One region of the Gordonia sp. CPCC 205515 genome, then DNA from elsewhere that is predicted to be linked to it. Evidence: riboswitches for the same ligand, from Rfam matches in the RefSeq annotation. Region 1 holds a riboswitch; each other region holds the start of a gene.
What was found. A riboswitch is a leader RNA that binds a small molecule or an ion and turns the genes downstream of it on or off. The one in region 1 is predicted to bind thiamine pyrophosphate.
Positions count from the first base shown of each region.

Region 2: it holds a riboswitch for thiamine pyrophosphate, as region 1 does, so the genes downstream of both, thiO (glycine oxidase ThiO) here and AAFP30_RS05665 (3-oxoacyl-ACP reductase) in region 1, are expected to answer to the same signal.
Region 3: it holds a riboswitch for thiamine pyrophosphate, as region 1 does, so the genes downstream of both, thiC (phosphomethylpyrimidine synthase ThiC) here and AAFP30_RS05665 (3-oxoacyl-ACP reductase) in region 1, are expected to answer to the same signal.

Region 1 is NZ_JBCLVJ010000004.1:87,608-95,632, forward strand. Features, by position in the region: gene AAFP30_RS05650 (NtaA/DmoA family FMN-dependent monooxygenase) at 1-823, shown strand, start outside; gene AAFP30_RS05655 (hypothetical protein) at 1,152-1,565, opposite strand; gene AAFP30_RS05660 (hypothetical protein) at 1,618-1,758, opposite strand; TPP riboswitch at 1,748-1,843, shown strand; gene AAFP30_RS05665 (3-oxoacyl-ACP reductase) at 1,834-2,604, shown strand; gene AAFP30_RS05670 (penicillin-binding transpeptidase domain-containing protein) at 2,751-4,526, opposite strand; gene AAFP30_RS05675 (serine hydrolase) at 4,624-5,523, opposite strand; gene AAFP30_RS05680 (LysR family transcriptional regulator) at 5,520-6,398, opposite strand; gene AAFP30_RS05685 (Fic family protein) at 6,792-8,009, opposite strand.
Region 2 is NZ_JBCLVJ010000005.1:88,604-96,628, reverse strand. Features, by position in the region: gene AAFP30_RS07810 (LuxR C-terminal-related transcriptional regulator) at 1-550, opposite strand, end outside; gene AAFP30_RS07805 (ABC transporter permease) at 638-1,399, opposite strand; gene AAFP30_RS07800 (ABC transporter ATP-binding protein) at 1,396-2,334, opposite strand; gene AAFP30_RS07795 (thiazole synthase) at 2,378-3,082, opposite strand; gene thiS (sulfur carrier protein ThiS) at 3,150-3,347, opposite strand; gene thiO (glycine oxidase ThiO) at 3,344-4,426, opposite strand; TPP riboswitch at 4,419-4,530, opposite strand; gene thiE (thiamine phosphate synthase) at 4,551-5,264, shown strand; gene AAFP30_RS07775 (hypothetical protein) at 5,482-5,856, shown strand; gene AAFP30_RS07770 (NUDIX hydrolase) at 5,866-6,348, opposite strand; gene AAFP30_RS07765 (hypothetical protein) at 6,624-8,025, shown strand, end outside.
Region 3 is NZ_JBCLVJ010000007.1:250,736-258,760, forward strand. Features, by position in the region: gene AAFP30_RS10295 (APC family permease) at 1-478, opposite strand, end outside; gene eat (ethanolamine permease) at 632-2,059, shown strand; gene AAFP30_RS10305 (ethanolamine ammonia-lyase subunit EutB) at 2,056-3,459, shown strand; gene eutC (ethanolamine ammonia-lyase subunit EutC) at 3,456-4,244, shown strand; gene AAFP30_RS10315 (siderophore-interacting protein) at 4,254-5,018, opposite strand; gene AAFP30_RS10320 (GNAT family N-acetyltransferase) at 5,099-5,449, opposite strand; TPP riboswitch at 5,682-5,795, shown strand; gene thiC (phosphomethylpyrimidine synthase ThiC) at 5,787-7,445, shown strand; gene thiD (bifunctional hydroxymethylpyrimidine kinase/phosphomethylpyrimidine kinase) at 7,442-8,025, shown strand, end outside.

The DNA of each region.
Region 1 (8,025 bases):
CAAGATCTTTCACGTCGGCGAGCGGTATTCCGTCGAAGGTCCGTTCCTGCCGTCGCCGTCCCCGCAACGGACCCCGCTGCTGTTCCAGGCCGGATCATCGGGTGCGGGAAGGACGTTTGCGGCCCGCAACGCCGAAGCGGTGTTCCTGGTGGCACCCACCCCGCAGATCGCCGAACGCCAGATCCAGGAGACCCGCGCGCTCGCAGTCGCCGCCGGCCGCGACCCGAAAGACGTTACCTTCCATCAGGGTTTGAGCTTCGTGATCGGCGCAACCGAGCGGGAGGCGCAGGAGAAGTTCGCGTACTACCAACAGTTCGTGAGTACCGACGGCTATGCCGCGCATACGGCGATCGTCGACCCGGATGGCCGGATCTATCCCAGCGACACTCCGCTTTCGGCTATCCAGACCAACACCGCCCACGGCTTCCTCGACCACCTGCGCCAGCACATCACCGACCGCGAGCCGACCGTCGCCGACCTGCAGATCCAACGCCTGCGCGACGCCGTCGTCGTCGGCACCCCCGAGCAGATTGCTGATCACCTCGAGGCATGGCAGGCCGCCGGCGTCGACGGCATCAACGTGATCAACTGGGTGATCCCGGGATCGTTCGAGGAGTTCGCCGACTACGTCCTACCCGTGCTGCGGGAACGGGGCCTGGCGCAGTCCGAGTATGCCGAAGGCACACTGCGGCGCAAGCTGTTCGGGTCGGACCGGTTGAGTGCCCGACATCCGGCCGCAGCGTTCCGCGGGGCGTTCGGTGCAGCGGCGTCCCGACCGCGCGCTGAGTCAGCACCCCTCCCCACCGCCCCCATCGCTCGTTGAGCAGGCCGCCGACGAAGGAGGCGACCGTGTCGAAACGTCTTCACCAGGCGAGCCGACGCCCCACCCGTTCGTTGAGCACGTCGCCTACCCGCTGGATGAGCGCGACGCCCCACCCGCTCGTTGAGCGCGACACCTCACCCGCTGGTTGAGTCCGTCGCGCTACCCGCTCGTTGAGCGCGACACCTCACCCGCTCGTTGAGCGCGACGTGCGAGCGAAGCGAGCCCGACGCTGGTCGAAACGAGAATCTGAGCGGTACAGGTAGTTTCGTCGGATACGCCCGCTGGTAGGTGTCACAAGATGAGGAACGCGTGTCTTCCCGCTTGTGCGTTATCGGCGGTGAACCCCGGTCAGCGGGTAGGTGTCGGTCAGTCCGTTCTCGTTGACCAGCGTGATCGTGGTGAACTCGCCCTTCTTCACCTTCGACAGTCGGACAGTCACCGGCTGCACAGCGATCGGTCCATCAGCGCAATTGGGTACGCAGGTCTTGCGGTGCTCGACCCCTGTCCCCTCGGCGCGGGCGGCCTGCCAGCTTGACCAGGAGATGTCGGACACGATGATCCCGGCGTCGCCGCAGTAGATCGAGTTGATCATGCGAGGCTTGACGTAGCTGGTGCCGGCGCAGTCGTTGATAACCGTCGGCTTGGGAGTGGCTCCGGCCGGGCCTGCCGTCGGGAGGATGATTCCAGCGACGAGCGCAACGAGAGCGAGAAGGAGGCGTGCGGGGCGGGCGATTGAGTGCATGTAGACAGTATTGCGCTTCGCACCGACAAGCGAGGGCTGATGCTGTGTTGCTTCATCGCTGCAGGTGTCCGCCCATTTGTGGTGTGGGTTGACCGCGTCGACAGGCGAACCGGATGACGTCGAGCACCTCCTGCTCGGTGCGCGAGCCGAGCTTGCCTCGCGGAACGAAACCGGCCAGAGTGGTGTCCGACACGGGGTGCCGGTACCGGCCGGCTGAGATGAGACCCGTCGAACCTGCTCCGGTTAGTACCGGCGAAGGGATGGTCCGATGTGTGCTGCTGCCATTGCCGAGAGAGTCGTCCTGGTGACCGGGGGTGGTCGGGGGCTCGGTGTCCATCTCGTCCGCGCTATTGCGGCGGAGGGTGCCCGCGTTGTCATCAACTACCGCCGAAGTGCCGACGCGGCTCGTTCGCTTGCTGACGAGATCGGTTCCAGCGCAATCAGCGTCGAAGCCGACATCACTGACAGGAGTGCCGTCGAGGCAATGATCGGCGCTGCGGCAGAACATTTCGGCTCGCCGGTGACAGCGGTGGTGAACAACGCGCTGCCCGACTACTCGTTCAACGGCGACGACCGCTCGCACGCCGACGACCTGACGTGGGCCGAGCTCGACACCCAACTGCACGGAATCGTCGGCGGTGCCCTCAACACCATTCAATCCGCGCTACCCGGGATGCGCGCCGCGGGAGGCGGTCGGGTCATCAACATCGGCACCAACCTCGTGCAGAATCCCGTTGTCCCCTATCACGATTACACCGCCGCGAAAGCGGCCTTGCTGGCGCTGACCAGAACCCTGTCCCACGACCTCGGGCCCGACGGCATCACCGTGAACATGGTCTCGGGTGGACTTCTGCGGACCACCGACGCCAGCGCCGCGACTCCCGAGGTCGTGTTCGACGCGATAGCGGCATCCACCCCGCTGCGGTCGGTGACGACACCCGCCGAGTTTGCCGATGCGGTGCTGTTCTTCCTGTCCCCGTGGTCGCGGGCGGTGACGGGGCAGAACCTCGTCGTCGACGGCGGGTTGGTCAAGAACTGACCGCAGTCGTCATCTGGCGCTGGGGTAACGATCTTCTCCGCCACTCACAGCAGTCCCCACCGCCCGTTGAGCTCAACCAGCGGGCGGGGGTTCCTACCGCTCACTCGCGTCCCGGCGAGGGAGATCTGCCCTGACGAGCCCATGCCTCAGCCATCCACCAACGGCTGCAGAAAGTCTCCGGTGACGCGCACCGCCGGCGCCGACGATCCGCCACCGACGACGAGCGTGGCGAACGCCAGATCGCCGACGATGCCGGCGAACCAGCCGTGCGGATTCGTGTTGTCTCCGTACTCGGCGGTACCGGTCTTGCCGCCCAAGCCCGGTATGTCACGCAGCGCGGTGGCCGTACCGGAGGTGACGGTCTGCCGCATCATCGCCCCGAGTTGTCGCGTAACTTCGGTGGGAATCCGTTGTAGTGCAGTATTTGCGGAGGTTTGCTTGCCGACAATGAGCGTCGGGGTGATCGTCGCACCGCGGGCGAGGCTCGCCTCGGCGACGGCCAGGCCGAACGGGCTCACCGCTACTGTGCCCTGGCCGATCCCGTTCTCCACCCGGAGGGCAGGCGAGGAGGCGTCGGAGACCGTGCCGGTGACCGTGGTGACGCCGGGGATCACGTAGTCCACCCCGATGCCGAATTGTCGTGCCGTCGTGGGCAACGCGTCGGCGGGTAACCGGTTCGCCAGCGCACCCATGGTGGTGTTGCAGGACTGCGCGAAGGCGGTGGCCAGCGGCACCGTGCCGAGGTCGAAGTCGTTCTCGTTGGGGATGGTTCGGCCCTCGACGGTTGTGCGCCCGGGGCAGGGGAGTCGCGTGTCCGACTCGACGACTCCGGATTCCAGCCCGGCCGCGGTGGTGATGGTCTTGAACGTGGAGCCCGGTGGGTACAGACCGGACAGCGCGATGGCACCCGACCGGTCGGCCGCGCTGTTCTGTGCCACCGCCACGATCTGACCGGTCGACGGCGCGATCGCGACCACCACTGCGGGACGACGCTCGGTGTCGACGGCGCGCTGTGCGTGGCTCTGGATGTCGCGGTCCAGACCGGTGCGGATCGGCTCGGTGGGCTGCGGCGCAACCTGTTTGATCACGTCGGTGGGTACGTTGTTGCCGTCGACGATGCTGACCGACCACCCGGCGGTGGCGCCGATCGCGCTGCGCCACACGTCTTCCAGGCCCGACATCGCAGGTGAATGCAAATCCTTGGTCGCGCTGAGCAGGGCTCCCTGGTTGGTGGTGGTGACGCCCGTGATTCCGGTGAGTTGCCGCTTGATCTTAGCGAAGTCGCTGTCCCGCAGGCGGATCACCGTCTGCACGTCAGCGGGGGAGGACTCGAACTGTTTGCGGATGCCGGCTTCGGTCATGGTCGGCTCGACAACGCGCAGCGTTCGAGCAAGTCGGGCCGCCGAGGCCAGGTCGGCGCGGTTCAACGAGACCAGAGTGACTGGCTGCCAGTTCATGATCGGTTGACCGTTGCGGTCGAGAACCCGTGTGCTGTAGTCCATGTCGTCGCTGTAGGAGAGCGTCCGGCCCGCACTCAGTTGCGGATGCAACAGTGTTGGCGCCCACTGCACCTTCCAGTCGCCGGCCCCCTTCTGCAGCGTCACTGTCGTCTGGTAGCCGACGGTCCGCGACTCTCGGATGGTCCAGCTGTAGTCGACGGTTCCGGTGGCGTCCTTGTCGTCGAGCTTCGGCGTCGCCGCCAGGGTGGCCTTGCTGCCCATGCCATCGAACATCGATTGCAGCGCTGCCTTCGCCGAAGCGGGGTCTGAGGTCTCCGCGGCCGCGGCGTCGACGTCCGCGCGTGTGAGGGCCTCGGTGAAGCGGTTCACGGTGTCTTCGGGTGAGTTCGACCACGGGAAGCATCCGGTGGCCACCGCGAGGACCAGCAGACCGGTCATCGTCAGCCGCGTTGTGCGCATCATGTGCTGCACCCAACCGGGTCTCGGGGCCGTCGGCAAGGTCCGCCACGCTGCCAGGTCGATAGCGGATCGGTATCTAGCCAGGTCAGCGCGGGCGATATCAGTCGAGAGGCATCCGCAATTCCGACACCACCGCGTGCGCAACGGCGCCGATCGCCCGGTCCACACCCGGCAGCGACGGGTCTGCACGGGCACTCTTCGTGAAGACCGCCACCGCCACCGGGTGCTCGTTCGGGAACTCGACGACACCGATCTCGTTCCGAATCGCCGCGAGGGTGCCGGTTTTGCCGGCCACGGCGACGTGGCCGTACGGAAAACCGGAGGCCAGGCGTGCGGTGAGTACCTGGCGGCGCATCACCTCGCGGATGAACGCACACGATGGCGCTGAAGCAGCACGATCGTCCCAGACAGCGCGAAGCAGCGTCGTGCACTCCCGCGGTGTCGACGCACTGGAATACGCAGCGTCGTAGGCAGAAACCTCGGTCGCGACATCGGGATCGGCCAATGTCGCGAACGCCTCGGCGACGGTGCTCGTACCGGTCTCGGATCGGAGACGATCGTCGACCTCGCGCATGCCGCCAACGATGCGCATTTCCGTCAGCCCGAGCGACACGAGATCGGCGCGAACCACGTCGAGACCGATGCGCTGCAAGATGACGTCGGCGGCAACATTGTCGGAGACGGTCATCATCGACACCGCGAGGTCCCGCCAACTCATCTGCACGGGATCGCGGAACAGGCCGAGTCCCGTCGAACCGGCGGCCCACTCGGTCGGATCGACCGCGATCGTCTCGCTCATGTCCACCTGCCCGCGATCCGCCAGGCGGCACAGAGACACCAGGAGCGGCAGCTTGTAGACCGAGGCGAGTACGACGGGTGTGTCGGAACCGTAATCGCACCGCAGGTGGGGATGCCCGAGGTTTACCGCGTGGACCCATCCGGCGCAGCCGGCGTCGGCGAAGATCTCGGCGATCCGGCCGCTGAGTCGTGGGGAGGTCATACCGCGCCTCCGAGGGCCGCGATGGAGTCAGTCAGAGCTGCCGCGATGTCCGCATGGTCTGGCGACCGGTGAATGACCCGCAGCCGAAGCCTGGTTGCTTCGGCAGCGGCAGTGGTGCATTCGATTTCGGCGATGTCGCGCAGCGAATTCGGGTGCGCGGTAAGCCCGAAGGCGGCGCCGCCCGCAACTGCCGCGATCATTTCGGCCTCCGACGTCGCGGAACGGACGGGCGGGTTCAGCCCGGACTCGCGGATGCCGTCGAGGAGTTGGTCGTAGGCAGGTGGATTCCACGAGCGTGGTGGGTGGCAGAAGATCAGGTCGCCGAGTTGCCGCAACCGCGGGCGGGTGGCTGTGACCACCTCATGGCCGGCGGGCACCACGATGTGGCGCGGCACCCGGATCACCGGCCCGATGTGCAGCGTGCCGGTCACGCACGGATGATCGACGACGGCCACGTCGAGGCTGCCGGCGAGCACCTGCTCGACGAGTGACGTCGCCGGAGCCGTGAGCATCTCCTGGGCCGGCGAGGCGGCGCCGACGACGCGCGCGCACCTGGCCAGCGCGGCGCTGCCCAGGTGCGGGACCGCACCCCATCGCAGCACCTCCGACAGCGTCGCCAGGCGGCGGGCCTCATCCCCGATCCGTGCTGCGTCGTCGACGAGAAGCCGTGCGCGCGGGAGCAGTTCGCGTCCGGCATCGGTGAGTTCAGCGCCTCGGGACGTTCGTCGGATCAACGTGACGCCGTAGGCCTTCTCCAGCCGACGCAGGCCCTGCGACACCGGCGGCTGCGTCATTTCCAGGCGTGCGGCCGCATCACCGAAGTGTCCTTCCTCGGCGACCGCGACAAAGAACCGTAGGTGGCGGATGAGGTCCATGGTGTCAGGATGGCACGGATCGTGCCCGCCGCTGCATTGCATTACGCACGTGCAAAGGAACTTCACACGTCACCCAGTATATGTAAAGAAATCGACGAAAACTTTGCATATCCGCCACGTGGTGGAATCCTGCGAGGATGGCGCCTTGCGCTGTCGCACGGCGCTGCGTGTCGGATTCGACGATGCCCGGCGCAGGCCGTTGACCGTCGCGACCGCCACCAGGATTTGCAGCACATCCCGCTGCGGTCAACGAATCCCGTCCTCGTGTGTTCGCCGCAGGAACCACATGTGCGGCTCCAGATCCTGCGAGAGCTGTTCCGGTGCAACAGGAGTAGGCCCTTGAAGGAATCGACTGGCCGGATGAGATCGGCCGAGCCGGGTGGCCTCGACTCATCACCCTCCGCGTCGAGCCGCTCTCGCCGCAAACTCGTCGAGGGCATCGGTCACCTCGGCCGCATGCCACATCCGGTTGCGGCTGAATCCGGTGAACTCGTGGAGGATTCCGGCATCGACGAGGGGTTGGATGGCTCTGTCGGCGTTGTCGGGAGAGATACCCAGTTCGACTGCGGTGGTCTGTCGGTCGACAACGGGTTGACGGAGGAGAATGTCGAGCAGGCGCTGCGCGCCCGAGCCTTGTCGAGCCCGCACTCGGTTGCCCCAGTTCTCGCGAACGAGGCGCAGGTCCGCCACCAGCTGTAAGCCGTTGGCTACTGCGGAAAGGGCTGCATGAGAGAGTGTTTCGATGATCAGGGACGGGTCACCGGATCGGTAGGCATCCAACGCGGCGAAGTAGCCTCGAGTGTCGACCAACAGTCCGGCCGACACCGGTACCGTTACGTTCTGCGTCAGACCGTTGGCCCGGAGCATGGATTGGATGAGTGCCCGGCCGGTGCGGCCGTTGCCATCGGGGAACGGGTGAATCGTCTCGAACTGAGCGTGGGCGAGCGCGGTGAGCGCAAGGGGTGCAATGTCGGTGCGGTGCGCGAATGTGATGAGGTCCGCCATGAGCTCGGGTACATGCTCGGCGGTCGGCGCGACGAAGTCTGCATCATGCGGACCGATACTGGAGCCGCCGATCCACACCTGATCATCACGCCACCGCCCGGCGATCTCCGGGTCGGTGTGTTCCATCAGTGCGTGGTGCATCGACAGGATTGCCGAGGTATCAAGATCGTCCGCCAAATCGATCGCCGCCGTCATCGCTGCGACGTTCCCGACTATCTGGGTGGCGTTGCGCTTCTCGCGGCTGCCCAGCTCGGCGAGCGCAATCTGCTTGGCTCCCGACGACAGATTCTCGATCTGCGACGACGACGTCGATTCGGATCGCAGCAGTATCGCGGCGAATGGCGCGAGTTCCCGGCCGAGGTCGGCATCGAACCGGGTGATCACCGCGCTCGCCTCGGCGACGAGGGACGACGTCTCAGCAGGGAGATGCGCTGTGACGGATGCGATGTGCGGAACCACCGCAGCGCGATACGGCCCTCGATACCGCACGCGTTGCGCTCGACTGAGCAACTCGGCAGGGATCGTCGGGATCCATTCGACGACTTCGGTCGACACCGCCGGCCATCGGTTTCGGTCGCGGGCCGCGTCAGCCATAAGTGAGGGCATATCCGAACCATACCCT
Region 2 (8,025 bases), on a different contig from region 1:
CGGCGGACAGACCTTCGAGTTGCCCACCCAGCACCGATTCGATGAGTTCGACGGACTGCTGTTTGGAGAACGGCGACAACAGGATTCGGGTGAGGTGGTTGTCCTTCCAGAGGGAGGTCACCGCGTCCGGGACGGACTCGCCGCTGCGCACGGTCGCGACGATGTGCACCGCGCGGTCGATCGCCAACTGATGCAACAGGGTGGCCGAGAGTTCGTCGAGCAGGTGCGCGTCGTCGACGCCGATGACCACATTCCCGTCCGAGAGCAGCGATTCCCGTGCGGCGGCGAGGTAGGTGACCGGGTCACTCGACGTCGACGGCCCGACGAGGTGGGCGAACACGCCGAGCGGAATGCTGCGGGCTGACTCGGTGCCCGCGACCCAGCGCACCCCGCCGCCGAGGGTCGCGGTGACGTGTCGCGCCAGTGTCGTCTTACCGACTCCCGAATCTCCGGTCAGCACCACTCCGCACGCCGTCGTCTCGCCGCGCAGAGCGGACTGGATGATGCGGTACTCTTTCTCGCGCTCGACCAAGGGCCAGTTCGAGGACATGGTGCAGACTTTAGTCTCATCGTGCCACTTGCGGCACGGGACGAAGACCCGAATGCTGCTCGGGTCAGACGTTTATCCTACGCGTCGCTACGCATCTCGCCGTTCGACGACAACGATCCCAATCACGAAGATAGCGATCGCAAATACCGCGAAGTAGACGAGCGATCCGTACACGCCCCAGTGATAGCCCCCGCCCGCCATGTCGGAGTTGTCGCCGGCGAGGAATCGGGTGGCGTTGCGGAACGGGAGAAATGGCGCGACGTGGGTGCCGACCCGCGGCAGGACGGCGACGATCGACTCGACCGCCAGATCCCAGATCAACACGATGACGATGGCACCGGCGGTGTGTCGCACGCTCGCGCCGACGCCTAGCCCGATGAGGACAAACAGCACCGCGATGATGGGCATCCCCCAGATCTGCCGCATCACTCCGCTGTCACCGAGTTCCAGCCCGGCACCCGATCCACCGATCACCCGCACCAGTAGGAGCGCGGCGACGGCCAGCACGACGGTGGCGATGAAGGCCAGACCCCCGAACACGCCGGCCTTGGCCAGCAGCACGATCCACCGTTTGGGGATGGCCTGGAAGGTGGTGCGGATGGTGCCGAACCGATATTCGTTGGTGATCGCCAGCACCGCCATGATCATCAGTACGAGCAGACCGAACGAGCTCAGTCCGAGCAGCGACATGTAGGCGATCTCGGACGACGACGTGCCGGCACCGCCCGAGACGGCGGATCCGGTGATGGCCGCGGCGCCCAACGCCAGGACGACCACAACTCCCACGCACCAGTACGGCGAACGGGTCGAGAGCAGTTTGACCCGCTCGGCATTGAGTGCGTTGATCATCGCGGACCTCCGCCGGCTTTCGGGGCACCGCCGTGATACTGCACCGCACCCGCTGTCATCTGCATGAACGCTTCCTCCAACGAGGCTGAGGTACTGGTCAATTCGAACACCGCGAGTCCGGCGCGGGCGGCCAGGTCGCCGACCGCGTCGGTGCTCACGTCGGCGATCGACAGGAATGGCCGGCCGTCGGGGGCGGTGCCGCCGACGACGACCATGCCGGCCTGCGCCAGCACCTGGTGCAGTTGCGGCAGTTGCGGACTGCGCACCCGGACACCCTGCGCGGCCCGTCCGGTGAACTCGGCGACCGAACAGTCCGCGATCAGCCGGCCCTGCCCGATGACGATGAGATGGTCGGCGGTCAGTGACATCTCGGTGAGCAGGTGGCTCGACACGAACACCGTGCGGCCCTCCGCTGCCAGCCGCCGCATGAATTCCCGAACCCACACAATGCCTTCGGGGTCGAGACCGTTGACCGGTTCGTCGAACAGCAGTGTGTGCGGGTCGCCGAGCAGCGCGCCGGCGAGCCCGAGTCGCTGCGACATGCCGAGGGAGAATCCGCCGGCCCGTTTACCGGCGACCGAGGTCAGGCCGACAATCTCGATGACCTCGTCGACGCGGCGGGTGGGGATGCCGTTGGCGGCGGCCATCCACCGCAGATGCGATCGGGCGCTGCGATTGGGGTGGACCCATCGGGCGTCGAGTAGCGCGCCGACCTGCCGCAGCGGGTGGTCGAGGTCGGCGTATGGACGTCCGCCGACGGTTGCGTGACCTGCGGTGGGGTTGTCGAGGCCGAGCATCATGCGCATCGTCGTCGACTTGCCGGCCCCGTTCGGTCCGAGGAATCCGGTCACCCGGCCGGGTTGCACGGTGAAGGTCAGGTTGTCGACAGCACGCACCTGCCCGAAGTCCTTGGTGAGATTCGCGACGGCCAGCATGAACTCGACGATAGCGTCCCGCCCCGACCACCGCCGCCGACCGCTACCGCGCCGGTGACGACGCCTGCGCCCAGAACCGTTTGGGAATGCGTCCGGCTCCGGCGGCGAGCCGACCGGCGATGACCGCCTGCCGCATCGCGGCCGCCATGCGTTCGGGGTCGTCGGCGCGGGTCACCGCGGAGGCGAGCAGAACCGCGTCGCAGCCCAACTCCATCGCCAGCGCGGCATCGCTGGCGGTGCCGATCCCGGCGTCGAGGACGACGGGCACCTCTGCCGCGGCGACGATCATCTCGATGTTGTGCGGGTTGGCGATGCCGAGCCCGGTACCGATCGGCGAGCCGAGTGGCATCACGGCGGCGACGCCGAGATCCTGCAGCCGCGCGGCGAGGACGGGGTCGTCGTTGGTGTAGGCCAGCACCGCGAATCCGTCGTCGACCAATGCGCGTGCGGCGTCGAGCAATTCGATCGGGTCCGGGAGCAGTGTTCGCTCGTCGGCGACGACTTCCAGTTTGACCCAATGGGTTTCGACGGCCTCGCGGGCGAGTTGCGCGGTGAGGACCGCTTCGGCGGTGGTGTGGCAGCCTGCGGTGTTCGGCAGGATCGCGATGCCCAGGCGCCGCAGCAGATCGACCATGCCGGTGCGGGATTCGGGGCTCACCCGTCGCAACGCGACCGTGGTCAGTTCGGTGCCCGAGGCGACGAGTGCGCGTTCGAGGACCGCGAGGTTCGCCGCCCCACCGGTGCCCATGATCAACCGGGACGTCAACTCCCGGTCCGCGATACGCAGCGGGTCGTCGACGATCGTTCCGACCGCGCTATCCACCTTGCACCGCCGTCACGATCTCGACCGCAGAGTTGTTACCCAGCAATCGGTCCCACTCCCCACGGGGCACCACCTCACCGTCGACGGCGACCGCTATCCCCCGGTCGGGCAGACCCAGGATCGTGATGAGGTCGGCCACCGACGATTCGGCCGCCACGTCGGTGGCATCCCCGTTGACGACGATGTTCAGCATGAGTTCTTCTTTCCCGCTGCGCTGGTGACGTCTCCCGATACGGTGTCGAGCAATGCCATCACCCGGTCGGCGGTATAGGGCGCCAACAGGATTCCGTTGCGTCCGTGGCCGGTCGCCACCAGGACCCGCTCGTCGACGCGGGCGATGACGGGCAGGCCGTCGGGGCTGACCGGACGCAACCCCGCACCGACCTCGACGAGTTCGTAGGTCCGCAGACCGGGCATCAGGTCGGTGGCGTCGGTCAGCAGATCGGCGACCCCACCCACCTCCGGCTCCCGCGATGCCTCGTCGAATGGTTCGTATTGCGTTGCACCGACGACGATTCCGTCGGCGCGGGGAACCAGGTACACCGACCGTCCGTGCATCCGGGCGCGCACCACGTGGGTCGGTGGCGGCACCGACCATCGGGTCGCCCGCAGCCGCAGCACCTCCCCCTTGACGGCGTGTACAGCGATGTCCGGGAGCAGGTTTCGGGTGCCGAGCCCTGCCGCGACGAGGACCTGGTCGCCGTCGAGGTCGGCGAGATCCTCGACGTGCCGGTCGTGGATCTCCCCGCCCGCCGCGACCACCGCGTCGCGCAGTCGGCCGAGCAGTGCCCGGTTGTCGACCGCCCCCTCGCCGACCGCCCGGAACCCGCCGTGCACCCGGGAGGTGAGGGCGGGTTCGAGTCGTCGGAGGTCGGCCGGGGTGACGGGCGCGAGATCATCGTGGGCGCGGGGTTGGCGGGCCCACACGAAGTCGGCGAGGGTGCGCAGGCGTTCGGCGTCGGCGGCGGTGGCAGCGACGAAGAGCGAGTCGGCGGCCGCCATGACCGTCGGATCCCCCAGGCGCGCCACCAGATCCGGCCATCGTCGGGCCGACGACGCCGACATCTCCAACAGCTGCTCTTCACCGGGGTGGCCTTCGCCCAGCGAGCCGAGCATCCCGGCGGCCACCCAGGCAGCGCGCTGCCCGATCCCGGCGTCGAGCACCCGCACGGAGAATCCGGCATCGGCGGCGGCGAGCGCACAGGTCAGGCCGATCACGCCACCGCCGACCACGGTGAGGGTCTCGATGCGAGACGGTAGAGGTTGCACCAATCATCCTTCCTTCGCCGGCATTACCCGGATCAGGTCTAACGGTCAGCGGGGGACGTCCCGCACTCTCAGCCCGGCGACCCCGGACTCCCGTGTGTGTGCGCCCCAGCCTACCTTCGAGTCCGTGACCGATTCCGCCCCCACCGCTTCCACCCGGACCGCACGCCTCGATCGGCTGGCAGCGGCGCGCCTGTATCTGTGCACCGACGCGCGGCGCGACCGCGGCGACCTGCTCGAGTTCGTGGCGGCGGCGCTCGCCGGCGGCGTCGACATCGTGCAGTTGCGCGACAAAGGGTCGGCAGGCGAATCGGCGTTCGGGGTTCTCGAGGCCGGCGAGGAGCTGGCCATCCTGCGTGATCTGCGCGACCTGACCCGCTCGGCGGGCGCATTGTTGTCGGTCAACGACCGCGCCGACATCGCCACCCTGGCGCAGGCCGACGTGCTGCATGTCGGACAGGGCGATCTACCGCCGACCCTGGCCCGAGCGATCGTCGGACCGGACGTGCTCATCGGGTTGTCCACCCACGACGAAGCGCAGGTGCAGGCGGCGGCCGCCAACGAATCGGTCGACTATTTCTGCGTCGGCCCGTGCTGGCCGACGCCCACCAAACCCGGCCGCCACGCCCCCGGACTCGACCTCGTGCGCGCGGCCACCGCGCTCGACACCGCCACTCCGTGGTTCGCGATCGGCGGCGTGGACGCCGACCGGCTGCCCGAAGTGACCGAAGCGGGGGCGGATCGGGTGGTGGTGGTGCGCGCGATCACCGGCGCCGACGACCCACGCGCCGCGGCCGCGGACCTGAAAAGTGGATTGTCAGCACCGCACGCGTGGGGTTAAGGTGGTCGCCATCATGTCGTACCGCAAGAGCATTCTCGTAGCCCGCCGCAGCGGGGTCTGATCTGACCGACCCCCCGCTGCGGGGTCGTCGTGCTCTTCTCGTCGGTCATCGATCCTCGACCGAAACGACACTCTTGAGATGCACACCCTTCATCTTGCTCGGCAATCCTGGCCTTGCGACACCCTTCCCCGGGGATTGCGTGAGGAGGCATTCGGCATGAGCCCACAGGGATTCACCGACGAATACGCACCGACCGGCTGCATTCGCCTGGGCGCGTGGAGCATGGAACCCACGCATGCGGACATGGTCACCTGCCGCGCCACCATCGCTTACGCGGACCGGATCATGTCCCTGCAGGCACAGTCGACCGGGCCGATCGGCGCGATGACCTCGATCCTCTACGACCTCGGCGCCCCGGTGCAGATCGTCCGCTTCCATCAGCGTGAGGTCGACGGCGCGATCACCACGTACCTGCTGTGCGAGAACGACGACCGGCAGTGCTGGGCGTGCGGCACCGGCGACACCCGAGACGAGGCGAACTTCAACGCCCTGATCGCCGGGGCCAATCGCCTGCTCGACGGCGCGGCATGACCGAACGGCTCAGCGCTGCAGATCCAGCGACGCAATCCGTTCCCGCAGGCCCGACCACGCCTGGTAGAACGCGGGATGCAACGGCAACGTGGTGACCTCGACCTCGGCCACCCACCGCAGCTCCGCGGATTCGAAGTTGGCGACGGTGTGCACCGGTTCGTCGACCTCGGCGATCACCGTTGTATAGGTCCAGCCGCTGGGCGCCTGGTGGGTGACCAGGGCGGCGAGGACTCGCAGGTCGGCGCTGCCGATGCCGGCTTCCTCGTCGGCCTCACGGACTGCGGTGTCGATGGCGCTCTCGTGGGAATCGCGGGCGCCGCCGGGCAGCCCCCAGGTTCCGCCCTGGTGCGACCACACCGCGCGGTGCTGCAGCAGCACGGCGAAGCCGCCCTCGGGCAGCGGCGTGCGCAGCAACAAGCCTGCGGCGCCGTGCCGTCCCCAATAGCGTGAACCATCCGGATCGATCACCCAGCCGTCGCCGTCACCGCGCACACCGTCTCCCGTCGTCGTCAACCACGGTATGTGAGAGCTACGACACTGGCCAGTGAACGAGGCGGAGTTCACGTGTCCGTCGCTTCGGACACGACCGGCGGAACACGACCTCGCATGTCGGGCCGCAGCACGCGAGTCAGCGTTAGGGTTGGAGATAGGCGTTCCGCTGAAACGTTGTGAGTCGACCAGGGCGACAGAGAAGGTAGGAGAAAAGTGACGGCGACGCCGGTGGACGCCGGTGACGTGAGGGCGTCGCGCGCAGGAAGGGGTCCGAGATGACGGGCGACGTGTCGTCGATGCGGACCGCGCTCAATCGTGCGACTCAGTCGTTCCGGCCGGCGCCGACACCCCCGATCCGGCAGGTCCTCGCCGACCGTCGGGAACTCATGGCGACGGCCCGCCAACGGGCCCAGTCACCGCTGACCACCCTGCGGCACTATGCGGTGACCAGCCCCGGCAAGTTGATCCTCATCCTGGTGGCCCTCGCGATCGCCTGTGTCGCCACCGGGCTCTACGCCTCCGACACTCTCGAGCGACGTACCGCGACCCTGCGAGACATGATGGAACGGACCGAGCCGCTCGCCGAGGCGGCGCAGGTGCTCTACAGCTCGCTGTCCATCGCCGATGCCGCCGCAAGCTCGTCCTTCATCTCCGGCGGACTCGAATCGCCGGAACTGCGGACCCGCTACTCCGACGCACTCGCCACCGCGTCGTCGTCGTTGATCATCGCGGCCGGAACGTCGCAGGACCCGGGGAGCGCGGAGAGCGTGAAGGCCGAGCGGGAGATCAACGCCGATCTCAAGACGCTGGCCACGACCATCCCCGTCTATGCCGGCCTGATCGAGACCGCACGCACCAACAATCGGCTCGGCAACCCGGTCGGGTCGTCGTATCTCGGGCAGGCATCGGCCATGATGCAGGACACGATCCTGCCGGCGGCGCAGCAACTCTACGAACGTCGGTCCGCGGCGATCGCCGATCCGCAGCGCGCGCTCACGGTGCCGCCCTGGGGTGTCTACATCGCGTTGATCATCGTGATCATCGGCCTCGTGGCAACCAGCCGGTACCTGACCCGACGGACCCGACGACGATTCAACATCGGGGTGCTCGCCGCGCTGGTCGCGGTTGTCGTGGGCACGGTCTGGCTGCTGGCGTCAGGCTTGTTGTCGGTGGCCGCGACGAACAATGCGCGCGTCGACGGCGCCGATCCGCTCCGCGAACTGACCTCCGCACGCATCCTCACCCAGCAGGCGCGATCGGCGGAGACGCTCTCCCTGGTGCGGCGAGCCGACCAGGGCAACCTCGAGAAGAACTTCGGGGACGCCACCACGGAGATCAAGCGGATCCTCGAGCGCGTCAACTCCGAACGCGGTTCGTCGAGCGCGGTGACCGAATCGCAGATCTACAACGCCAACTACGTTCTCGAGCAGTGGCAGAAGATCGACGCGCAGGCCCGGGAGGCGATGACCAAGGGTGACTTCGCCACTGCCCGCGTCCTGACGATCGGGGATTCCGCCAACTCCACCGCACAGTCGTTCAACGATCTCGACCGCGCGCTGACCGACTCGATCACCACGACCCGCAAGTCGTTCCGCGACGACATCAACACCGCCCAACGTGTCCTCGGCTACACCGGCACCGGCATCCTGCTGCTGACCCTGTTCGCCGCAGGCGCGG
Region 3 (8,025 bases), on a different contig from region 1:
TCAACACGCAGGCGATGGTCGCGGCCACGATGACGATCGCGCTCACCGACACCAGCGGCACCGTCGTCGACACCCCGACACTGACCGCGATGTGACTCAGGTACAGGCCGACGGCCAGCAGTGACGCCATGCCGACCGATCCGTAGCCGACGACCGCCGACCAGGCGGTCACCAGCGCGGCGCGCGGGCCGAGGCCGTGCGCGACGTACGAGTAGAGCCCGCCGACGACCGCGAGACGTTGCGCCATCGGGCGGATGCAGGCGGCGACCAGCATCACCACGACCATCGCCGCGGCGAACGACACCACCCCGCTGAAGCCGCCGAGCGCGCCGATCACGAACATGGGAGTCACGGCCGAGGTGCCGGCCGGCGCGATGGCCGCGACCGACTGCGCGAAGACGGGAATGAACGGCAGTTGCCGCCGACTCAGACCCGCCACCGACGATTCGTCGACGAACAGGGGCGATTGCGGTGTCATGGCGTGTCTACAGTGGCCGATGAACGCGCAATCTGCCACCGTCTTATGTTTCATCCGTGTTAACGCGGGTGATAACTGTCGGCGCCGAACTTCTCAGGTGAAGCAACGTGACGGCGATCACAGTGTCATCTGGTGTGCCTAGCGTCACTGAGCATGACAACCACCAACTCCGGCGCCGGCACCGATCCGTCGACGTCGTCCTCCGATTACCTGGACAAACGTCGCCTCAAGACCGGCACGGCCGGCTGGTTGCTGCTCGCCGGGCTCGGCGTCAGCTACGTCGTCAGCGGTGATTACTCGGGCTGGAACTTCGGACTCGCCCAGGGCGGGTTCGGCGGACTGGCGATCGCCGCGGTCGTCATCGCCGCGATGTACATCGCGATGGTGCTCGGCATGGCGGAGATGTCGTCGGCCCTGCCCGCGGCCGGCGGCGGGTACACCTTCGCCCGCCGCGCTCTCGGCCCGTGGGGCGGCATGGCCACCGGTACCGCCGTGCTCATCGAGTACGCGATCGCCCCGGCGGCGATCGCCACCTTCATCGGCGCCTACGTCGAATCCCTCGGACTGTTCGGCATCCGCGACGGCTGGTGGGTCTACCTCTTCGTCTACGCCCTGTTCATCGGCATCCACCTGGCCGGCGTCGGCGAAGCGCTCAAGGTGATGTTCGGGATCACCGCGATCGCCCTGGTAGGCCTGGTGGTCTTCGGCATCGCCGCGGCCGGCGACTTCTCGCTGGCCAACCTGACCAACATCGCCCCCACCGACGCCGCGGGCGCGAGCGCTTTCCTGCCGCACGGCTATCTCGGTATCTGGGCGGCGATCCCGTTCGCGATCTGGTTCTTCCTCGCGGTCGAGGGTGTGCCGCTGGCCGCCGAGGAGGCCAAGGACCCGGCCCGCAATGTGCCGCGCGGCATCATCGCGGCGATCGCGGTGCTGGTGCTCTCCTGCACTCTCGTACTGTTCCTGACCACCGGCGCCGGCGGCGCCGACGCGATGCAGGACTCGGGCAACCCGCTCGTCGAGGCGCTCGGTTCGGGTGTCGCCGCGACCGTCGTCAACTACATCGGTCTGGCCGGTCTGATCGCCAGTTTCTTCTCCATCATCTACGCCTACTCCCGTCAGCTGTTCGCGTTGTCGCGCGCCGGCTACCTGCCGAAGTCGTTGTCGATCACCAACTCCCGCAAGTCGCCGACGCTGGCGCTGATCGTCCCGGGCGTGATCGGATTCCTGCTCTCGCTCACCGGTCAGGGCGCGATGCTGCTCAATATGGCGGTGTTCGGGGCGGCGTCGTCGTACGTGCTGATGATGGTCAGCCACATCATCCTGCGGAAGCGGGAGCCCGAGATGCCGCGTCCGTACCGGACCCCCGGCGGCATCGTCACCACCGGATTCGCCCTGGTCATCGCGGTTCTCGCGGTCATCGCGACGTTCCTGGTGGACATCAAGGCGGCGATCGGTTGCGTCATCGTGTTCGCCCTGTTCATGGGATACTTCGGCCTGTACAGCCGCAAGCGGTTGGTCTTCGCCACTGCCGACGAGGAGTTCGCCGCGATCGCCGACGCCGAAAGTGGATTGTCATGACGTACACGCAGTCGTTGCGCGGACACACCTATCAGTACGAGAACCTCGTCGACGTGCTGGCCAAAGCCACCCCGGCCCGCTCGGGTGACCAGCTGGCCGGCTGTGCGGCCGAGTCCGACGCCGAACGCGCCGCGGCGGCCTGGGTGCTCGCCGACCTGCCGCTGACCCGGTTCCTCGACGAGATGGTGGTGCCGTATGAGTCCGACGAGATCACTCGGCTGATCATCGACACCCATGACCGTGCGGCGTTCGCCGCGGTCGCGGATCTGACGGTCGGCGGACTGCGCGATTGGCTCCTCGAGCGGGCCGCGGAACCGCTGGGCGGACAACGCATCGCGGCCGTCTCCCCCGGCCTGACCCCGGAGATGGTGGCCGCGGTCAGCAAGCTGATGCGCAACCAGGATCTGATCGCGGTCGCCAAGGCGATCGAGGTGACCGCCGCCTTCCGCACCACCATTGGTCTGCCCGGCCGGCTCTCCACCCGATTGCAGCCGAATCACCCGACCGACGACCCCCGCGGCATCGCGGCGGGCCTGCTCGACGGACTGCTGCTCGGCTCCGGCGACGCCGTCGTCGGCATCAACCCGGCGACCGACTCCCCGCAGGCGACCGCCACGCTGTTGGAGTTGCTCGACGAGGTGCGCGTACGTTTCGACATTCCGATGCAGTCGTGCGTGCTTTCCCACGTGACCACGACGGTCGAGCTGATCGAGCGAAATGTGCCGGTGGACTTGGTGTTCCAGTCGATCGCCGGTACCGAGGGCGCGAACCGCGGCTTCGGCGTCGACGTCGCGCTGCTGCGGGAGGCCAACGAGGCCGGCCGGTCGCTGCAGCGCGGAACCGTCGGCAACAACGTGATGTACCTGGAAACCGGTCAGGGATCGGCACTTTCGGCGGGCGCGCACCTCGGGACGGGTGGCCGGCCGGTCGATCAGCAGACCTTGGAGACCCGCGCCTACGGACTGGCCCGCGTGCTGGAACCCCTATTGGTCAACACCGTCGTCGGCTTCATCGGCCCCGAGTACCTCTACGACGGCAAGCAGATCATCCGCGCCGGGCTCGAAGATCACTTCTGCGGCAAGCTCCTTGGCCTGCCGATGGGCGTCGACGTCTGCTACACCAACCACGCCGAGGCCGACCAGAACGACATGGACACCCTACTGTCCCTCCTGGGAATGGCCGGGGTTGCATTCGTGATCACCGTGCCCGGCGCCGACGACATCATGCTCGGCTACCAGAGCCTGTCCTTCCACGACGTCCTCTATCTGCGCGACGTACTCGGACTCCGCGCCGCACCCGAGTTCGAGGCGTGGATGCAGCGGGTCGGCATGGCCGACCCGGCCGGCCGGGTGCTCCCGATGGACCCGATGTCCTCACCGTTGCGGAGCCTCGCATCATGACCAACGAACCGGTGGTCGGCGTCGACGACCCGTGGAGCCCGCTGCGTCGGACGACCCAAGCCCGAATCGGACTGCAGCGCAGTGGGAATTCGCTGTCCACGAGGGATGTACTGGAGTTCCAGAGCGCGCATGCCGCCGCCCGGGACGCGGTCCATGCACCGTTGGCGGTCGACGACCTGACGCCCGCGTTGAACACCCTGGGACTCGGCGAGGCCAGCGTCGTCGCCAGCCGCGCGACCTCCCGTGGGGACTACCTCCGACGCCCCGACCTCGGCCGACTCCCCGACGATCTGTCCGCGCTGCCGCGCTCCGACGCCGACGTCGGAATCGTTGTTGCCGATGGTCTTTCGGCTACCGCGGTGGACGACCATGCGGTCGGACTGGTGACCGCGCTGGTCGAGACGCTGGCCTCCGAGTTCACCATCGCCGCACCGGTGATCGCCACCAACGCCCGGGTGGCGCTGGGCGACCACATCGGCGAGGCACTCGGCGTCGAGATCCTGGTGATGATCATCGGCGAACGCCCCGGGCTCTCGGTCGCCGACAGTCTCGGCATCTACCTCACCTACCGACCCCGTCCGGGCCGTCGGGATTCCGAACGCAACTGCATCTCGAACATCCACCCACCGGATGGGCTCGGCTATGCCGACGCCGCCCGCATCGTCCGCGGATTGATCAGTGGTGCACGGAAACTCGGCGCATCCGGGGTGGCCTTGAAGGACACGTCGGCGGCGGATGCCGATACGGCCGGCCAGACCCCCGTCGTCGACCAGGGTTCCGCATAGAACGAATGGTCAGGACGCCTCGACGCCCGCCCGCCAGTACGCCTGCGACTTGATGGCGTTCTTCGGCAGTCGGTAGTCGTTCTTGAACGACGCGGTGATCGCGCGGGTGCTCGCGCCGTCGAGTGCGACCCACCCGAAGTGATCGGCGGCGTCGAAGGCGGCCGCCTGGACTGCCTCGACCATGGCCGCCCCGTCGCGTTCACGGTGGACCCAGTTGATGGTGTCGGAGTCGCGCAGTCGGATCGGCAGGGACTTGTCGGATTCGTGCGCGTACTCGAACCACACGGTGGCCGGCACGTCGGCGTCGACCGAAGCCGACAGCGCGTCGAGGATCGAGTTGACCGCGGGCAGCGCCGCCGGGTCGCCGGCGATGATCCAGCCCTTGGGGGCAGGCTCCGGGATGGCGAACTTGGACCCGAGGAAGGAGGCACCGATGGTGTCGCCGGGTTCGGCGTTCAGCGCCCATCGGGTGGCGGCACCCTCGTGGATGGCGAACTCGATGTCGAAGGAGTCGGTGGTCGGGTCCGGGTCGACGAGGGTGTAGCCGCGCTGGTGCAGCTTGCCGTGCTTGTTCTCAAACCACAGCCGCACCCACATGGTCGGGTGCACGGGACGGTCGCCGAGCAGTCCCCCGCCGGTGAAGCCGAGGCGGATGTACTCGTCGGTGACCTTCTCGCTCCGGGTCACCGTGAACTGGTACTCGTCGGCGCCCCAGAGCTTCATGATCACGCCCTGGATTCCGCGCCCCTTGGGCTTGGTCGTCGACTCAGCCATGGCTCGGCCTTCCCCTCGAACAGCAATTTGTCTCAGGGTAGCCTACGCTTAGTCAGCGCTGGCGCCGGCAGTGCGCCAGATCACGCAACCGGCGCGAGCGCCACGAGCCCGGGGTGTGCGTCGACGTAGCTCTTGGTGAAGGTACACACCGGACGCAGCGTGGCGTTTTGATCCTTCACGTACTGGATCGCGCCGCGGGTCAGACGAGTGCCGAGTCCGTGACCACTGTATTCGTCGTAGAGCACGGTGTGTAGGACCGTGATCGTCTTCTGCCCGTCGATGACGTCGGTCTGATAGCCGAGGACGCCGACGAGGTCGCCGGCCACCCAGAGCTCGAACCGTTCACGGTCCGGGTTGTGCACCACCTGGGATATCTGCTGCAGGATGGATTGCGCAGACTGCGGTGGTCGATGTCGATGTTTCCGTTGCATGGCGTCCCCTCCAGCAGGCTCGTCTCGTCACAGCATTCAGCCCCGGGGCTCCCCATCCCATCGGCGAATGCAGGCCACTGTTGTGACCCCGGTCACACGATAGCCTACGGTGCCGTAATGTGCGCGGGCATCGGTTCGCTACGCGAAGAAGCCCCGGTTTCGCGACGGCTTGCACGGTGGAGCGATCGGCCTAGTAGGGTGTGCAGTGCCCCACAGCCGGGGGCATCGACAAATCCATATCTGCGGGGGCTCCCACGATCACCGGGGGCTGAGATGGCGACAGGCGGTCGCCGACCGCCTGAACCTGTCCGGGTAATGCCGGCGTAGGGAGCCACTCATGGGGACACCTGTATCCACATCTGCCACTTCGATCACCACCGGACCGATCGAGGGCAGCGGCAAGCACTATCGCGAGCTCGACCATCTCCGCATTCCCGTTCGACGCATCGGGCTCACCAACGGTGAGCACCTCGACGTCTACGACACCTCCGGGCCCTACACCGATGCCGACGCGGTCATCGATGTCGAGCGCGGGTTGGCGCCGACGCGCGACTCGTGGCACCGGCCGGAGCCGGTGAACGGCGCATCCACTCAACTCGCCTGGGCACGTGCGGGCATCACCACCGACGAGATGCGGTTCATCGCCGCCCGTGAAGGCGTCGACGAAGACCTCGTGCGCACCGAGGTCGCGGCCGGTCGCGCGGTCATCCCGGCCAATCATCGACACCCCGAGTCGGAGCCGATGATCATCGGAAAAGCGTTCGCGGTCAAGGTGAATGCGAATATCGGCAACTCTGCGGTCACCAGCTCGGTCGCCGAGGAGGTGGAGAAAATGGTGTGGGCAACGCGGTGGGGTGCCGACACCATCATGGATCTGTCCACGGGCAAGGACATTCACCTGACGCGCGAATGGATCATGCGGAACTCACCGGTCCCGGTCGGGACGGTGCCGATCTATCAGGCGCTGGAGAAGGTCAACGGCGATCCGACGAAGCTGACGTGGGAGATCTACCGCGACACCGTGATCGAGCAGGCCGAGCAGGGCGTCGACTACATGACGGTGCACGCCGGAGTGCTGCTGCGCTACGTACCACTCACGGCGCGCCGGGTGACCGGCATCGTGTCGCGCGGCGGTTCGATCATGGCCGCCTGGTGCCTGGCGCACCATCAGGAGTCGTTCCTGTACACACACTTCGACGAACTCTGCGAGATCTTCGCCCGCTACGACATCACGTTCTCCCTCGGCGACGGCCTGCGCCCCGGCTCCATCGCCGACGCCAACGACGAGGCCCAGTTCGCCGAATTGCGCACCCTCGGTGAGCTCACCACCATCGCGAAATCGCATGGGGTGCAGGTGATGATCGAGGGTCCCGGGCACGTGCCGATGCACAAGATCGCGGAGAACGTCCGCCTCGAGGAGGAGCTCTGCGAGGAGGCACCGTTCTACACCCTCGGGCCGCTCGCCACCGACATCGCACCCGCCTACGACCACATCACCTCGGCGATCGGCGCGGCGATGATCGCGCAGGCCGGCACCGCGATGCTCTGCTACGTCACTCCCAAGGAGCACCTCGGACTGCCCAACCGCGACGACGTGAAGGTCGGGGTGATCACCTACAAGATCGCCGCGCATTCCGCCGATCTCGCCAAGGGACATCCGGGCGCACAGGAGCGCGACGACGCATTGTCCAAGGCGCGCTTCGAGTTCCGCTGGACCGACCAGTTCAACCTGGCACTCGATCCGGACACCGCACGCGAGTACCACGACGAGACGCTGCCGGCGGAACCGGCCAAGACAGCACATTTCTGTTCGATGTGCGGCCCCAAGTTCTGCTCGATGCGCATCTCGGCGGACGTCCGCGCCTACGCCGAGGAGCACGGACTGGTCACCGCCGAGGACATCGACCGCAAGATCACCGCGGAAATGGACCGCAAGTCAGCGGAGTTCGCCGAAGCGGGGAACCGCGTGTATCTACCCCTGGAGACCGCCAGATGACCGACGACCTCGGATTGCCCACCGCCGCACGGGGAGTCACCCCCATCCGGGTGATGACCATCGCCGGCTCCGATTCCGGTGGCGGCGCGGGCATCCAGGCCGACCTCCGCACATTCGCGCTCCTGGGTCTGCACGGCACGGTGGCCGTCACCGCCGTGACCGTGCAGAACTCGCTGGGGGTCAGCGGCTTTCAGCCGATCGATCCAGCGATCGTGGCCGCCCAGATGACCAGCGTGGTATCCGACATCGGGATCGGTGCGGCCAAGACCGGCATGCTCACCAACGCCGAGATCATCGAATCGGTGGCCGACACCTGCGTCGAACTCGGCATCGGCGGCGACGGGCCGATCCCGCTCGTCGTCGATCCCGTGTGCGCCTCCATGCACGGCGACGCACTACTGGCCGCCGAGGCGTTGGACACGTTGCGGGACAGACTGATTCCACTGGCCACCGTCGTCACCCCCAACCTCGACGAGGTGCGTCTGATCACCGGGATCGACGTCGTCGACGCCGACACCCAGCAGGCCGCGGCGCGCGCACTGCATGAACTCGGGGCGACGTGGGCGCTGGTCAAGGGCGG